Regions from separate parts of the Crystallibacter crystallopoietes genome, predicted to be linked through region 4. Evidence: riboswitches for the same ligand, from Rfam matches in the RefSeq annotation. Region 4 holds a riboswitch; each other region holds the start of a gene.

Region 1 (4,204 bases), 160 kb from region 4:
GTCGCCTGCACTCCTCTGACGATAAGCGCCCTCGTCGATGCGCGTCCAAGCTAAAATAGGCACAGAACAATACAAGGAGCGCATTGATGTTTACGCTGATCCAGCTGGAGTCCTTTGTCGCGGTAGCTGAAGAGCTGCACTTTGGCGCGGCAGCCGAGCGGCTCAACATGACGCAGCCGCCGCTGAGCCGGCAGATCCAGCTATTGGAAAAGGAACTGCATGCCCAGCTCTTCGACCGCACCAGCCGCAGAGTCGAGCTGACGGCTGCGGGACGGACGCTGCTGCCCAGCGCCCGCCAGATCCTTGACCTGTCCATCAAAACGCAGCTGGACGTCCAGCGCGTGGCAACAGGGGACGCCGGCGCCGTCACTATTGGCTACACCGCCATCGCAGGCCAGAGTGCGCTGCCTCGGCTCCTGAGGCGCTCCGCCAGTGAACAGCCAGGCGTCTCCCTGCTGCTGCGCGAACTGGTTTCCACGGACCAGATGGACGGGCTGGTGAAAGGCACTGTAGACATCGGGCTGCTGCGGCCCATCGTTGCCCGGCCGGGCATTAAGTACCGGCCGGTGATGCAGGACCGACTGGTGATTGCCTTGCCCGCGGAGAGCCCGCTGCTGGAGGAGAGGGAGTCCTTGCCGCTGCAGGCCCTGAGCGGTGAACCCCTCATGATGTACTCGACCAGCGAGGCCCGTTACTTCCACGACCTGGTGCTGCGGCTGTTTGCCAGCGCAGGCGCGGAGCCCCGGATCACCCAGTACGCCAGCCAGGTCCCGGCACTGTTGGCCTTCGTGGAAGCGGGCTTGGGCGTGACACTGGTTCCGGCGTCGACGCGGGCGTTTTCGCCGCCGGGGGTACGGTTCCGCGAGATCGAGGGCTCCCACGGTACCCAAGCGCTGAACCGCGTGGACCTCGAAGTTGCGTGGAACGAGAACAATACCAACCCGGCGGTTCTGAAGCTTCTGAGCCTGCTGGACGGGAACCTGGACGACCCATCCGCCGACGCCGCCGATTAGACCCGACCTGGCAACGCTGCTGTTCGGTGCGATCCGCGGCCGGTCCCTGAACCGAAGCAGCCGCCGTCGTTATTTTGCCGCGGTTTCCTCAGATGTAGGCGGGCTGTTCGAGCCGACGGAACGCGGAGCCGTGGAAGACCAGCGGTTCGTGGGCGCCATCGTGCGTGGAGAGGCCATGGACGCGCAGTAGCACCACGTGGTGGTCGCCGGCTGGGACTTCCTGCTCCACGGAGCACTCCAGCCACAGCGCGGCATCCTCGAGGAAGAGGGCGCCTTCGTCCGTGGAGTGCAGGGGCAGGCCGGCGAAGCGGTCACCGGTCTTCGAGGCGATCTGGCGGCAGACGCCGTCGTGCCCGGTACCGAGGATCGACACGCCGATCCGGCCGGCCTGGCGGACAACCGGCCAGGTGCGGGAGGTGTTCTGCACTGCGAACATCACCAGCGGTGGGTCCATGGAGACGCCGACGGTGAAGGAAGAAGCCACGATTCCCTGCGGCTCGCCATCGACCAGAGCACACAACGCGGCGACGCCGGAAGGGAAGCGGCCGAAGGCGTTGCGGAGGGTGTCGGGCTGCAGGTCGTCAGTCAGGGGCATCGCGGGCATTCCTTTGCCATCAGGCGGATCCGCTGGCCCGGGTTCAAGACGCGGGGCGGATACGCGGTACTTGCCGAACCGCTGTTCTTCGGTACGGCCGAATCATCACCTGGAGCACCCCGCTACGCACGAGAGGGTTGCCGGCCAACAAGCCAGGGCTTGATGTTGGCGCTCATGATTCAGCTATCACGCTAAGAGCTTGACCGGCCGCCGGTCAAGCCAAGGCAATAGTAGGTAACGCGCGGTCAGGCCGTCAGGGGGTGGGCCGTGTAGTGCAGGACTGATCTCTTTTGCTGCTCCGTCAGTTCCTGGGCGACGCCGCAGGCGGCGCAGACCAGCACGTACTGTCTCGCCCGGACGATCGGGGAAGCCGGAGCTCCGGCTCTGCCCAGGTGCTTGTCCAGGCGGTGTTCGCCTATCGAATCGCAACGGGCGCAGTGCAGGTCAAGGGCGGCCAGGGTTCGCATGGCCAGTCGGCGGGGCAGATTTTTCACGGCAGATCCTTGGGGCGGGAGAAGTGCGCGGATGAAGGCAAAGCTGTGGTTCGTGGCTGAGTCCCGCAGGGACAGGTATTGAGGTTCTTCCATGGTAGGGACGCGGCGCACTGACGACAATGACCGTAATGGGAAAGAGATTCTCGCCGTTGGCCCGACATGGCGCCGTTATCAAGTGGCCGGCCGTGCCGCCCCGGCTACGCTGGGTGAAACAACAGCCATCGGGCCAGTGCAGGGCCTGTGAACGGGGGAGGCAGCTATGGAATCGTCGTCGGAAATGCCGGCCGATTGGCAGCGGGCGCTGTTGGTTATGGCCCACCCGGATGATCCGGAGTACGGAGCCGCAGCGGCCGTGGCCCAGTGGACCACGGCGGGCAAGAGCATCGGTTACGTGTTGGCGACGCGGGGCGAAGCGGGCATTGCCGGGCTCGATCCCCAAGAGTCGGCGGTGATCCGGGCCGAGGAGCAGCGCCGGGCCTGCGGGCACGTCGGCGTCGAAGACCTGGAGTTTCTCGACTACGCGGACGGCAGGATCGAGAACACTCCCGGTCTGCGGCTGGATATCGCCCGCGCGATCCGCCGGCACCGGCCGGACGGCATCATTACCCTGAACTTCGGCCAGACCTGGGGGCCGGGCAGCTGGAATTCGCCCGACCACCGCCATCTGGGAACAGCCGTCATGGACGCGGTGGCGGACGCGGCTAACGAGTGGATCTTCCCCGAGCTCAGCGCCGAAGGTCTGCCGCCGCATGCCGGCGTGCGCTGGGTGGGCGTGTGTTCCATGCACCCCACGCACTGGCTGGACGTCGACGAGGACAGCATTGAACGGGCCGTCCGGTCCCTGAGCGAACACCGGCGCTATCTGCAGGCACTGAGCCCAGAGCCCGTTGAGGTCCAGGCCCGGCGCCAGATAGAGCTGACCACCGGTGGTCCCGAAGCCTCTGCCCGGAGGGTCGGGTTCGAGCTGTACCGGTTCTAACCCGGCCTGCGGTTCAGAACTCTTCGGTATCGACGTCCGCCTGCATGGCCGGAGTGTAGCGCGGGCCGTGCACGGTCTGCTCGTTAATCAGCGTGTCCGCGCGCTTGAGCACCTCCTCACTAAGGACGACGGCGTCGGCCGCCAGGTCCTCGTCCAGGTGGGGAACGCTGGTGGTTCCCGGGAGCGCGATGACGTGCTCGCCCTGATGCAGCAGCCATGCGATGGCCAGCTGCGCCGGAGTACAGCCGGCTTCCTTGGCCAGGCCCGCGAACTGATCCACGAGCTCAAGGTTCCGCGGGTAGTTCGCGGCGGAGAAGCGCGGCATCGCCCGGCGGATATCCGATTCGGGCAGCGCTGCGACGTCGCGGATCTTCCCGGTGAGGAAGCCGCGGCCCAGCGGGCTGAACGCGACGAAGGCCGTGCCGAGTTCGGCGCACGTGGCCAGCGCGCCGAGCTCGGGATTGCGGCTCCAGAGCGAGTACTCGGTCTGGAGCGCGGCAATAGGGTGGACGGCATTTGCCCGCCGCAGCGTCGCCGCCGAAACCTCGGACAGACCGATCCCGCCGATCTTGCCTTCCTGGACCAGTTCGGCCAGGGCGCCCACGCTGTCTTCGATCGGAATGTCCTGGTCCCAGCGGTGCAGGTAGTAGAGGTCGATGTGGTCTGTGCGGAGCCGGCGCAACGCCTCTTCGCACGTGGTTTTGAGCGTTTCCGGCCGGCCGTCGATCACACGTTTGCCGTCAACACTGGTCATGCCGCATTTGCTGGCCAGGAAGAATTCGTCGCGCCGGGAACCGAGTACCTCGCCGACCAGTGTCTCGTTGGCCGTGGCCCCGTACAGCGCCGCAGTATCAAAGTGGACGACTCCGCTGTCCAGCGCATGCCGGAGCAAATCGGCGGCAGCTTCCCGCGAGGGCGGGGTTCCGTAGGCGTGGCTGAGATTCATGCAGCCCAGACCGATGCTGCCGACTTCCTGGGTGCCGATGCGGCGAGATTGCACTGTTGAGTCCTGTCGATTGGGGCTGTTCTGTCCGGAACTGTCCTTACTTTCTTAGCACGAGCGGCCCGCAGCCCGCAGAAGGCCTGGGCGGTAAGACCCTGTCCAAATCGGGCCGCGGACACT
Region 2 (4,204 bases), 1.1 Mb from region 4:
TACGACCTCAGCTCCATCCGCCTGTGCGGCACGGTGGGCGAGGCCGTGAACCCCGAGGCCTGGCGCTGGCTGCGCACCCAGGTCGGCCGCGACTCGCTGACCGGAGATCCGGCCTCGGGCGTTCCCATGGTGGACACCTGGTGGCAGTCCGAAACCGGCGCGACCATCCTCTCCCCGCGCCAGACGGACGCGTCCTTCAAGCCGGGGTGCGCCACCCGCGCGCTGCCCGGCGTGGCCACCGACATTGTCGACGACGCCGGTAAGCGCGTAGGCGCGAACGTGCAGGGCAACATCGTGGTCACCAAGACGGGCCCCTCGATGGCGCGAACCGTGTGGGGCAATCCCGAGCGCTACTTCACCTCCTACTGGGAGAAGTACGCGGACCAGGGCTGGTTCCTGGCCGGCGACGGCGCGCGGTTCGACGACGACGGCGACACCTGGATCCTCGGCCGCACCGATGACGTGATCAACATTTCCGGCCACCGTTTGTCCACCATCGAGATCGAGTCCGCCTTGGTCTCGCACCCGGCGGTGGTGGAGGCCGGCGTGTGCCCCACGTTTGACGCGAAGACCGGCCACGCGGCCACCGCGTTCGTGGTGCCGGCGGACAAGTCGCTGATCGCTGCATCCACGGCCGCCGAGCCGACGGCTGAGCAGGCTGCGGCCGCTGCCGAGTTGCGCGCGCATGTTGCGACCCAGATCGGGCCGATCGCCAAGCCGCGCGAGATCGTGTTTGTCCCGGACGTGCCCAAGACCCGGTCCGGCAAGATCATGCGGCGCCTGCTGACCCAGCTGTTCGAGGGCAGCACGTTGGGCGACACCACGAGCCTGCAGAATGAGCCCTGCATCGCGGACATCAAGGAGATCTGCGAGGCGCGGTAGCCCGGCCCGGGGGCCGGCACCGCAGCCGGACCCCTCGGCCCTGCCCTGCCCCCGCTGCCATGCCCCCGCCCTGCGCTGCCCTGTACCGGCCCCACGCCCCGCTGTCCTGCCCGCGCCCTGCTGCCCTTCCCGCGCCCTGCTCGAGCCCATGTTTTGAAGGGGGCATCTGCATCATGCCCAGTCACAGCGTCGGCAGGTTCCAGAACATGGACCGTTAGGCCTGAACTTGGGCTCGAGCATCCATCGATCGCGCATAACTCGCCTCAGGCCACTCGACGAACTGCCGTTTTTACCTCTGCCACGACTTTCTCCGGCGTAAATACCAGGTCCTCGTACAGATAGCGCAAAGTAGGATAGCCGCTCAGGACGCCGGCGTTGTTCCGCTTCCGGTCGTTTCGAAAGGATGCCCGGTCCCAGTGAAAGTCGAAGCCGTCCAACTCGACGATGAGGCATCGCTCGACAATCATGTCAACGCGTCCAAGCCCTCGGATCCGCACCTGCGTTTCTACATGAAGTCCTGCCGTACGGAACAGATCCCGGGCAATGACTTCAAGCGGTGAATCGGCATCGTCCCCGATGCCCTTGACCACTGCCCGGCGGACACCGTTCCGTTTACCCGGTAAGAGTTCCAACAGCTGTTCCCGGGTTACTGCTTGCCGGCGCACTGCCGACTCCGCAATCACCAGTGCTTCCAGCCGGGGACGGCAACGAATGGCGTGGAGGACGCAGTCAAGGACTGCGACGTAATTGCCCGGGCCTCGCTCGCCCAACAACTGGCCACGGTGTTTGACGAAGGGGCCGGGGTGCCGGCCGTTGTGTGTCCACACATGCACTTGGCTCGGATTCTTAATGGTCCACAAGCCGAGCTCCTTGGCGGCTGAGACACAGGTGAGCAACCCGCCCGGCATCAGCGCAGACCGTAGAACCGGGTCGGCATTTGGCGTTCCGACGAGGCCCCTCCTCAGCGCAACAATGTCCCCCTGGGCGATGGCTGCCCTGATGCGGTAAGACCCGAAGCCTGCCTTGACCAAGTCCGCGACCTGGAGCGTACCCCCGTACCGTGCCACATACTCTGCGATGGGATCCAAGTTCTGCATAGTCAAGAGGATGTCCAAACATGCAGTTCCACGGCCAGAGCCTCTTCGAAGCTGTGGAAAACATTGTTGATATCCAGCACACTCGGCAAACTCCCGGGAGAACGCAATGCGGCTAAATATTCTTGGCCGCCGCCCGTAACAGTTGCGAGAATAGTCGGGACCATCCCGAGCGGCCGAGAGATCTGGCTCTTTGACGCCGCAGCAACCATCCGGACTCCACCGGAGAGGTGCTACCGCCAGAAGCGATGGAGAGAGCGCAAGCAATCTTTGATCCGGATGGCGCAAGGCTGTCCGGCCTGGCGCCCGACGGATCGTCATTGCCCGGGATTCCCGCACATCGCGCCGCGGCGCAGACTTTGAAGGAATTCGCCATGAGCACCAACACCTCGGTCAGCCAGGTAGCTGATCTCGAAACCCCGCTGAAATTCGCCTACTGGGTCCCGAACGTTTCCGGCGGCCTGGTGGTCTCCACCATTGAACAGCGCACCAGCTGGGACTTCGACTACAACAAGAAGCTGGCCCGGATCGCCGAGAACTCCGGCTTCGAATATGCCCTGACGCAGACCCGCTACGCCGCCAGCTACGGCGCGGACAAGCAGCACGAGGCCACCAGCTTCTCGCTGGCCCTGCTCGGCGCCACCGAAAAGCTCAAGGTTATCTCCGCCGTCCACCCGGGCATGTGGCATCCCGGCGTGCTGGCCAAGTTCATCATTACGGCGGACCACATTTCCGGCGGCCGCGCGGCCGTCAACGTTGTGTCCGGCTGGCTCAAGGACGAGTTCGTGAACTTCGGACTGGAGTGGCTCGAGCATGACGAGCGCTACGTCCGCACCGAGGAGTTCATCCGGGTGCTGCGCGGCCTGTGGACCGAGCAGGAGTACTCGCAGTCCGGCAAGTACTACAACATCAACAACTTCACCCTGAACCCGGCGCCGCTGGACGTCCCGGGCCGGGCGCACCCGGAGATCTTCTTCGGCGGCAACTCCACCGCCGCCCAGGCCGCCGCCGGCCGCACCGCCGACTGGTACTTCTCCAACGGCAAGGACCTGGCGGGCTTCGAGGACAACATCTCCGGCGTCACGGCCGCCGCAGCCGCCGTCGGCCGCACCCCGAAGTTCGGCCTGAACGGCTTCGTCATCGCCCGCGACACCGAAGCCGAGGCGAAGGACACGCTGCGCGAGATCGTGGCCAAGGCGCACCGCCCCGCCGTCGAAGGTTTCCGCGCCGCGGTCCAGGAAGCCGGCGCCTCCACCAAGGACGGCAAGGGCATGTGGGCCGATTCGAGCTACGAGGACCTGGTCCAGTACAACGATGGCTTCAAGACAGGACTTATAGGTACGCCGGAGCAGATTGCCCAACGTATCGTGGACTTCAAGAAGATCGGCGTGAACCTGATGCTGACCTGCTACCTGCATTTCCAGGAAGAGGTCGAGGCCTTTGGCCGCAACGTCCTGCCGATCGTCCGCGAACTCGAGGCAGACCTGGCCCGCAAGAACGGTACTGAGCTGAACACGGACCTGCTGCCCGAAACCAACTTTGAAGGAGCCACGCTTTAATGGCTGAACGCACATTCGGCTTCCGCACCCGTGCCCTGCATGCGGGTGGAACTCCCGACGCCGAGCACGGTGCCCGCGCCGTACCGATCTACCAGTCCACGTCCTTCGTCTTCAAGGACACCGACGACGCCGCCAACCTCTTCGCGCTGCAGAAGTACGGCAACATCTACTCGCGGATCGGCAACCCCACGGTGGCCGCGTTCGAGGAGCGGATCGCCTCGCTCGAAGGCGGCATCGGCGCCGTCGCCACGTCCTCCGGCATGGCGGCGGAATTCATCACCTTCGCCGCGCTGACCGGAGCCGGGGACCACATTGTGGCCTCTTCCAAGCTCTACGGCGGGACGATCACGCAGCTCGATGTCACCCTGCGCCGCTTCGGTGTAGAGACCACGTTCATCGACAGCAATGATCCGGCCGATTTCGCCGCAGCAGTGCAGGAGAACACGAAGGCCGTCTACACGGAGATCGTCGCCAACCCGTCCGGCGACATTGCCGATCTCGAGGGCCTGGCCACGGTAGCGCACGACGCCGGGATCCCCCTGATCGTCGACGCCACCTTGAGCACGCCGTACCTGATCCGTCCGATCGAGCACGGCGCGGACATCGTCATCCACTCGGCCACCAAGTTCCTGGGCGGCCACGGCACTACGCTGGGCGGCGTCGTTGTCG
Region 3 (4,204 bases), 1.2 Mb from region 4:
GGCGTTGATCTGCAGCACGGAATCGATGATGTCCGCGAACGGGATGTCGGTCGTGTGCGGGCCGTGCCAGGAGCCCCAGCAGACGTGCAGCCGGATCTGCTCCTGCGGCAGGTCGCGCAGCGCCCATTTGGTGGCCTCGACGCGCAGTTGGATGAACTTCAGGTAGTCCTCCAGACTGGGCTCCGGGTTGATCTGGTCCCAGCTCTCCGCCAGGGACGGGTCATCGAGCTGGACCGTCAGGCCGGCGTCGATAATCGCTTTGTATTCCTCACGCATGGCATCGGCGCAGGCGTACAGCAGCTCTTCGTCCGTCTTGTAGTACTCATTGGCCACGCGGGCGCAGGAGCCCGGGGACAGCGCGGCCACGAAACCCTCGGACAGCCCGGCGGCGTCGAGGCCCTTCTTCAGGTTGGTTGCATCCGACTGCACCAGGTCATGCCCGGTGTAGGTCAGCGGCCCGGCGATCTTCGGCTGCGTGACGGACTTGCGGTGCGCCAGAATGCCCGACGACGGATCGTTGTAGGCGTCATTGAACTTCTGCCGGTCGCGCCGGTCCGGGAAGGATGTGAGCACAATGTTGCCGGGGGAGGAGCGGCGCACTTCGGCATCGGCCCAGCGGTCCACATTGGTCGGCTCCAGTCCGCCCAGGCGCGCGAAGGAGTAGTTCCACCAGGCGCCGTAATCAACGGAGCTCGCCATGGCGTGCCCGTACTCGCCGTCGTTCGGTATATCGATGCCCAGGTTCCGCTGGCGGGCGACGACGTCGATCACCGAAGTTTCGAGCAGGTCCAGGAATTCCGGGGTAATTCCGTTGGCATCCTTGGACTCGTTGGCGGCCAGCAGCTCCGGCGTCCGCGGCAACGAACCGGCGTGGGTGACGCGGATGTGGTCGGTGTTTGAGGACATGGTGGAGTTCCTTTCCATCGGTCCTGGCAGTAGCACCGTTGCCCGTGGTCAGCCTGACGGCTTGTGCAAGGGGGCGGGTTGCTGCGGCTTCATCGATCCAGGTCTCTCGGCCGCTCGGGATGGGTCCTCCCACTAAATGGCATTTGGAGTTGCCGGCGCAAGTCCGCCTACCGCGGCCTGGCATTCCCGAGTGAATGTGACGCAGGTAGGCTGGCGGCATGGCGCATCAGAATGATCCCGAAGTCATCAAGCGGCTCCTGAGCACCCCGGCGCGCTGGGCCGTGGTAGGCCTCTCCAACAACCCGCGTCGCGTGGCGCTGAGTGTGTCCCGCTACATGATGGACCGGTTGGGCATGGAGATCATTCCGGTCAGCCTCAAGGGCGACGACGTCCACGGGCAGAAGGGGTACAAGAAGCTGGCGGAGATTCCCGGCGAGATCGACGTGGTGAACTGCTTTGTGAACTCGCACAAGGTCGGGCCTGTGGTGGACCAGGCGATTGAGGTCGGGGCGAAGGCCGTGTGGCTGCAGCTCGGCGTGATCGACGAAGCCGCGGCGGAACGGGCCAAGGCCGCCGGGCTCGACGTCGTGATGGATACCTGCCCGAAAATCGAGGCGCCGTACCTCGGTTTGTAGCCCCGCATTCACATAACTTCATCTTTGTTTCGGGGAGCCCGGCTCCTCGGCATACTGAACTCCAAGATCAAGAGTCCCAACGACAAGCTCTGGCTGGTTGGGCGGCAACCCTCTCCCGTAGTGGGGTGCCCCAGATGAGGATCTGGCCGCGCACAAACCGTGTCCGGCAAGTACGGCCCCCTCCCGGCTGCGTCCCCTTACCTCGAATCTACGTGGTTGTTGCGCGCCGCAGGCAGGCGGGAGCCTCTGCCCCAGGAGCACATCATGTCCGATAACGTATTCGCAACGGCCGCCGCCAAGTACCGGCCGATCTTCGCCCGCATCGCCGCCGGTGCACTGGACCGTGAACAGGCCAGGGAACTGCCGTTCGAGCAAATCGGCTGGCTGAAGGAAGCCGGCTTCGGCGCCGCCCGCATCCCCGCGGAATTCGGCGGGGACGGCCTGAACTGGGAAGAATTCACCCAGCTGCTCATCGAGCTTGCCGCGGCCGACAGCAACATCCCGCAGGCCCTGCGCGCGCACATCGCCCTGACGGAAGAACACCTCTACCACCACCACCGCGAAGACCGCAGCGTCTGGCTGCAGCGCTTCGCCAACGGCCAGCTGGCCGGCAACGCGTGGACCGAGCCGGGCGTCGGCGGCACCGGCACTGTGCTGGACGAGGCCGGCGGCAAGCTCGTGCTGAACGGGCGCAAGTTCTACACCACCGGCACCATCTTCGCCGACTGGATCGACGTGACGGCCAAACGCCCTGACGGCACCGACGTCTCCGTCATCATTTCCACCAAGACCGCCGGCGTGGAGACCTTCGACGACTGGGACGGCTTCGGCCAGCGGCTCACGGGCAGCGGGACCACGGTGTTCACCGACGCCGAAGTGGGCCCCGCCAACGTCTCCGCCTTCGCCGACCGCTTCCCCTACCAGACCGCCCTCTACCAGCACATCCTGCTGGTCAGCCTGGCCGGCATCGCCAAGGCCGTGGTCACCGACGTCGCGGCGAACGTGCGCGAGCGGAAGCGCGTCTTCGGCCATGGCAACGCCCCGCTGGTGCGCAACGACGCCCAGATTCTGCAGGTTGTCGGCGAAATCAGCGCCAAGGCCTACGCCGCGGAAGCCACCACCCTGCGCGTAGCTCAGACCCTCGACCGGGTCTTCGCTTCAAGATTGCAGAACGACGACGCCGAAAAGGCGGCCAACATCGCCATCGAACTTGAATCCGGCCAGGCGCAGATTGTGCTGAGCGCTCTGGTGCCCGACGCGGCGGGAGCCCTGTTCAATGTGCTGGGTGCCTCGTCGACCAGCACGGGGAAAGCGCTGGACCGGCACTGGCGCAACGCCCGGACCGTGGCCACGCACAACCCGTTCATCTACAAGTCGCGGATCGTCGGCGACTGGGAGGTCAACGCCACGGAACCGCCCTATGTCTGGACCATCGGTGTTGCCGGCGCCGATGCGGAACGCCGAACCGCGGCAGTCTAGCCTTTCCACTGTGAGGCGGGTTACGGCATGTGACGGACCGCTTTTTCGTGGACCGGTGACTGGCCCCACACTGAACGTGTAACCATCCCGAGCGGCTGAGAGACCTGGCTCTATGACGCCGCAGCAACCCTGGTCACGACGAATCTCCCTGGATTCGCGCTGATAACAAGGAACTTGTCGAGGGCTGCGCCGAACAAGCGCAGTAAGACCTGTTCCGTAGGGTGCTACTGCCAGGACCGATGGAGTAAGCGCCTCAACCGGTCCTTCCCACTGCCTTCCGCCGTGGTCCGATCGGATGTGCGCTGCATCTTCTCGGCTGACGCCACAGGAGAGACAGTAATGAGCACCACCACAAACCCTTCCCCGCCGAAGAAAATGACCACGAAGGTCGCCGTAGCCAGCTTCATCGGCACGACGATCGAAGGCTATGACTTTGTCCTGTACGGGCTCGCGGCGGCCACCGTTTTCGGGCCATTGTTCTTCGCCCCGGCCGAACCGCTGGTCGGCACCATCGCCGCCTTCGCCACCTATGCCGTCGGCTTCGTCGCCCGTCCGGTCGGCGGCATTCTCGGCGGCCACTTCGGTGACCGGATCGGTCGCAAGACCGTGCTTGTTGCCTCGCTGCTGCTGACCGGTCTGGCCACTACCGCCATCGGCCTGCTGCCGATCTACGCACAGATCGGCTGGGTCGCCCCCGTACTGTTGCTGCTGCTGCGTGTTCTCCAGGGCATCGGCTACGGGGCCGAATGGGCCGGTGCGGCCCTGATGACGGTGGAGCACGCCAAGCCGAAGCGCCGCGGACTGACCAGCAGCGCCACACAGCTCGGGCCCACTTCCGGCATGCTGCTGGCCACGGGCGTGCTGCTGGTGTTGGAGAACTCCATGACCAACGAACAGTTCCTGGCCTGGGGCTGGCGGATCCCATTCGTGGCCAGCTTGCTGCTGGTCGCCGTCGGACTGGTGATCCGGTTGTCTGTCGAAGACAGCGCAGAGTTCAAGCGTGTGCAGCAGGTAGAGAAGGTCGCTGACCGCCCGGTGCTGGAAAGCATCAAGACCCACCCGCGGCAGGTTGCGCTCACTACCGGCCTCCGCATTGCGCAGAACGCCTTCTACTACGTCTACACCGTCTTTATCCTGACGTACCTGACCCAAGTCTCCGGTACGGACCGCAACACCGGCCTGGC
Region 4 (4,204 bases):
ACTGGGTGAGCGCCGGCGTGGTGCTGGCCGCGGAACTGCTGCTGCTGCCGGTACTGGGCATCAGCGCCTGGGCATTGTTCCGGCGCGGCTGGCCGCTGGTGGTGGCGGCCGCGGTTGGCGCCTACGGCACGGCGCTGCTGGCGGAGAAAACCGGCGCGGTGGTCTTCGAAGCGGGCCCGCTGCTGTTCACCGAGGATTCCATCAACTCCGGCGTCGCCATCGGGCTGCGGTCCCTGGCGGTGGCACTGCCCGGAATCTTCCTGCTGCTGACCACTGACCCCACCGATCTGGCCGATGCGCTGGCGCAGAAGCTGAAGCTGCCGCACCGGTTTGTGCTCGGGGCCCTGGCCGGCCTCCGGCTGGTGGGTCTGCTGGTCGAGGAATGGCGGACCCTGGGTCTGGCCCGCCGTGCCCGCGGAGTCGGCGCCGAGAACAAGCCGCTGGCCAAATTCGCCGCGTTCCTTGGCCAGGCGTTCGGGCTGATCGTGCAGGCGATCCGGCGCGCCACCCGCCTGGCGGTGGCAATGGAGGCCCGCGGTTTCGGCGGGGCACAACGCACCTGGGCGCGGGAATCGACGTTCAGCAGGGTGGATATCTGGGTCTTCCTGGGCGGTGCCCTGGTCTCGGCGGCAGCCGTTGCCGCCGCCGTCTCCGCCGGGACCTGGAACTTCATCCTCGGCTGACCCCGGCTCCTTCGCGATCCACTGGTCAGCTGCGGCCCTTTTCAGATTTGGGAAGGGCCGCAGCTGCCTCCTCGATTACGGCTGCGCGCAAAAGGCGCGTGCCTTCGTCAACGCCCTGGATCTACGGGCCGGCTACGGTTTGGAGAGCGCCCGGTCCAGGTCCTTGAGCAGGTCCCCGGTGGCTTCCAGACCCACGGACAGCCGGACGAAGCCGTCGCCAAGCCCGATCGCGGCCCGTCCGTCCGGTCCCATCGCGCGGTGCGTGGTGGTGGCCGGATGGGTGATCAGGGACTTGGCGTCGCCGAGGTTGTTCGAAATGTCCACCGTGGTCAGCGAGTTGAGCAGCCGGAACGCGGCGGCCTTGGCGTCCGCGCCGCTGGCGGCATCCGGCTCAAGCTCAAACGTGACCACGGTTCCGCCGCCGCTCATCTGGCGGCGCGCCAATTCGTACTGCGGATGCGATTCGAGGAACGGGTAGACCACCCGCCGCACCGCCGGCTGGGTTTGCAGCCAGCGGGCGATCTCCAGGGCGGATGCCGTCGAATAGTTCACGCGCAGGGACATCGTCTCCAGCCCCTTGAGCAGTGTCCAGGCGTTGAACGGGCTCAGCGCGGGACCGGTGTGGCGCATCAGCTGCTTGACCGGGCCGTTGATGAAATCCGCACGCCCCAGCACGGCACCGCCCAGCACACGGCCCTGCCCGTCCATGTGTTTGGTACCCGAATAAACAACGACGTCGGCCCCCAGTTCCGTTGCCTGCTGCAGCAGCGGGGTGGCGAAGACATTGTCCACCACCACCTGCGCCCCGGCGGCGTGCGCCAGTTCGACGACCGCCCGGATGTCCACCAGCTCCTGCAGCGGGTTGGACGGCGACTCGAAGAACACCGCGGCGGCCGGGGTGGCGAGGGCCTGCTCCCACTGGGCCAGGTCATGGCCGTCCACAAAGACCGTTTCCACGCCCCAGCGCGGCAGGATCTCGTTGAGAATGACAAAGCAGGAACCGAACAGGCTCCGGGCTGCAACGACCCGGTCACCGGTGGCGAGCAGGGCGCCCAAGGCCGTGAAAACCGCACTCATGCCGCTGGCGGTGGCGAAGCAGGCCTCGGCTCCCTCGAGCAGCCGGAGCCGTTCCTGGAAGGCAGCGACCGTGGGGTTGCCGTAGCGGGAATAGACGAAGCGTTCCACCTCGCCGTTGAAGGAGGCTTCGGCTGCCTCGGCGGAATCGAAAACGTAGCCGGAGGTCAGGAACAAGGCTTCGGAGGTTTCCTGGAAGCCCGTGCGGTCAAGGCCGCCGCGGACTGCCCGCGTCTGCGGGTCCCAGCCGGCGAGCAGCTCCGCCGGGTCCGGCCCAGGGCCGGAAGGCTCCGCGGGCACCATCGGCTAGCCCCGCTTCCAGGGCAGATCGCTCTGCTGCCAGCCGCCGGCGGCTTCGAAGCCACCCAGCACGTTGTACGCGGTATGACCGGCGGCGGTGGCGCTGATGGCGGCATCGATGGAGCGCCGCCCCGAACGGCAGATCAACAGCAGCTCCTTGCCGCGCAGCGACTGCAGCCCGTTGAGGAAGCCGGCATTGCGGCTGCCGTCAATCCGGTTCCACTCGATGAAGCGCGCGGGAGCGCCGTCGTCGTTCGTCACGGGCACGCCCACCTGCTGCCATTCGGTCTCGGTACGGACGTCCACGAGGACGGCACCGCCGCGCAGCTTCTCCACGGCTTCTTGAACGGTGAGGTCTCCGGCGTAGCTCATGCGCTGTGTCCCTTCAGCACCACGGCCTGGGCGGCGATGACGCGTTCGCCGTCGAAGGCAATCGAGGGGTTGCCGTAGAGTTCGTAGCCCTCCGCCAGCGCGGCGCTGACCCGCGCGCAGAAGGACCTGTCGTCCGGCCCGGTCAGCAACCGGTAGGGCAGGGGGCTGCCCGCTGCATTGCCAACGGGGGACTGGACGGGTTGTTCCAACGGGGGCATGGGGCACTCCTGATCACGCTTGCAAATGAACCAAATGAACACTGCCGAGTAGTCACCTGAGGCACCCCGCCGTGAAGAGGGTTGCCGGCCAGCACAGTCAGGGCTTGACGCTGGACCTCGTTACTCTGCTCAAGAAAGTAGCACGGGGCCGTCCCCGGCACCCAAGCCGGGGCGTCGGCGTCGTCATCATTGGTAACCGTTACGTAGGTTTACGACGGCGGAAGGCCGCAGCCCTGGCCGCCGTGGGAAGCGCTGGGCTACTCGCGGCTGCCCTTGGCCAGCAGCGCCGTCAGTTCCTCCGTCATCTCGTGTGACACCGGGATGGCCCGGCCGTCGATCGACTTGACCGGTGCCAGCAGCCGGATGCTGGAGACCAGCCACACCGCATCGGCTGCCAGCAGGTGGTGCGGCTCCAGCGGCCCGTAGCCCAGCTGCCAGCCGGCATCCGCGGCCGCGTTGAACAGGGCGCCCTGGGACGTGCCGGGCAGGATGCCGTTTTCGAGCAGCGGCGTGGTGAGCGTCCGGACGCCGTCGCGCACGGTCGCCATCAGCACCGTGGAGGTGGGGCCCTCCAGCACCAGTCCGTCGGTGGAGGTGAAGATGACATCGTCCGCCCCGTTGGCCTTGGCGTAGCGCAGTGCGGCCATGTTCACGGCGTAGGAAAGGGTCTTGGCGCCCAGCAGCAGCCACGGCGCGCGCTCGGCGATGTTGCTGTCGTAGCCGCGGTCCAGCAGCAGCACATCGAGGCCTTCCTGCCGCTGGTCCCTGCCGAGGGAACCGGGCAGCGAGGCCTGCACCCACGCGGTGGGACGCTCCGCGCCCTCCACGCCGCGCGTGACCAGCAGCTTGAGCACCAGCTCTTCAGCCGGGGCATGTTCGGCGACGGCGGTGGCGATGGCCCGCTCCCAGGCATCGGACGGCGGAATGTCCAGGTCCATGATGCGCGCCGAGGACGCCAGCCGGTCCAGATGCGCCTGCACCTTGCGGGGAACACCGTCCACGGCCAGGAGCGATTCGAAAATGCCGTCGCCACGGGTGGCGCCCAGATCGGTCGCCATCAGCTGCGGCTTCGTGGCATCGGCGATGCGCCCGTTCTCCAGGGCAGGGTCGAGAAACACCAAAACTGTCATGGGATCAGCATAGATTGCCGCGCGGGCACATTAGGCTGTACAAGGACAGCGCCGTGGACCGGCGGGAAAGGGAGGAGTTCGCTGCCGTGTTGTGGTCGCTTGCGGGTCTGGGCACGTTCCCGGACTGGGTTGTCGTGGTGGCTTCGATACTGGACATGGGAATCCGGATCGCGGCGCTGGGGATTGTGCCGGGCAACCGCCGCCCCACCACCGCCATGGCTTGGCTGCTCGCCATCTTCTTCATTCCGCTGGTCGGCATTGCGCTGTTCTTCATGTTCGGCAGTTTCCGGCTTTCGGACCGCCGGATCGCCAAACAGACCGAGATCAACCGCAAAGTCTGGGCAGCCACCCAGGACATGGAAGAACCGCGCAGCGAACGCGAAGCACCCGCCTGGGTCCATTCGGCCGCCGAACTGAACCGCTCGCT

What was found. Region 4 has a riboswitch for S-adenosylmethionine ahead of AC20117_RS02935 (DUF1737 domain-containing protein). Riboswitches for the same ligand answer to the same signal wherever they lie in the genome.
Region 1: it holds a riboswitch for S-adenosylmethionine, as region 4 does, so the genes downstream of both, AC20117_RS03735 (flavin reductase family protein) here and AC20117_RS02935 (DUF1737 domain-containing protein) in region 4, are expected to answer to the same signal.
Region 2: it holds a riboswitch for S-adenosylmethionine, as region 4 does, so the genes downstream of both, sfnG (dimethylsulfone monooxygenase SfnG) here and AC20117_RS02935 (DUF1737 domain-containing protein) in region 4, are expected to answer to the same signal.
Region 3: it holds a riboswitch for S-adenosylmethionine, as region 4 does, so the genes downstream of both, AC20117_RS08400 (acyl-CoA dehydrogenase family protein) here and AC20117_RS02935 (DUF1737 domain-containing protein) in region 4, are expected to answer to the same signal.

The regions. Positions count from the first base shown of each region.
Region 1 is NZ_CP018863.1:767,490-771,693, reverse strand. Features, by position in the region: gene AC20117_RS03740 (LysR family transcriptional regulator) at 87-1,013, shown strand; gene AC20117_RS03735 (flavin reductase family protein) at 1,102-1,608, opposite strand; SAM riboswitch class IV at 1,670-1,788, opposite strand; gene AC20117_RS03730 (hypothetical protein) at 1,854-2,102, opposite strand; gene AC20117_RS03725 (PIG-L deacetylase family protein) at 2,362-3,081, shown strand; gene AC20117_RS03720 (aldo/keto reductase) at 3,095-4,081, opposite strand.
Region 2 is NZ_CP018863.1:1,752,609-1,756,812, reverse strand. Features, by position in the region: gene acs (acetate--CoA ligase) at 1-882, shown strand, start outside; gene AC20117_RS08365 (hypothetical protein) at 1,146-1,979, opposite strand; SAM riboswitch class I at 2,137-2,231, shown strand; gene sfnG (dimethylsulfone monooxygenase SfnG) at 2,351-3,535, shown strand; gene AC20117_RS08355 (O-acetylhomoserine aminocarboxypropyltransferase/cysteine synthase family protein) at 3,535-4,204, shown strand, end outside.
Region 3 is NZ_CP018863.1:1,761,625-1,765,828, forward strand. Features, by position in the region: gene AC20117_RS08390 (cobalamin-independent methionine synthase II family protein) at 1-906, opposite strand, end outside; SAM riboswitch class I at 918-1,032, opposite strand; gene AC20117_RS08395 (CoA-binding protein) at 1,125-1,541, shown strand; SAM riboswitch class IV at 1,607-1,720, shown strand; gene AC20117_RS08400 (acyl-CoA dehydrogenase family protein) at 1,806-3,020, shown strand; SAM riboswitch class I at 3,100-3,266, shown strand; gene AC20117_RS08405 (MFS transporter) at 3,360-4,204, shown strand, end outside.
Region 4 is NZ_CP018863.1:611,058-615,261, reverse strand. Features, by position in the region: gene AC20117_RS02950 (energy-coupling factor transporter transmembrane component T family protein) at 1-683, shown strand, start outside; gene AC20117_RS02945 (O-succinylhomoserine sulfhydrylase) at 816-2,060, opposite strand; gene AC20117_RS02940 (rhodanese-like domain-containing protein) at 2,064-2,429, opposite strand; gene AC20117_RS02935 (DUF1737 domain-containing protein) at 2,426-2,647, opposite strand; SAM riboswitch class IV at 2,658-2,772, opposite strand; gene AC20117_RS02930 (aminodeoxychorismate lyase) at 2,905-3,777, opposite strand; gene cls (cardiolipin synthase) at 3,933-4,204, shown strand, end outside.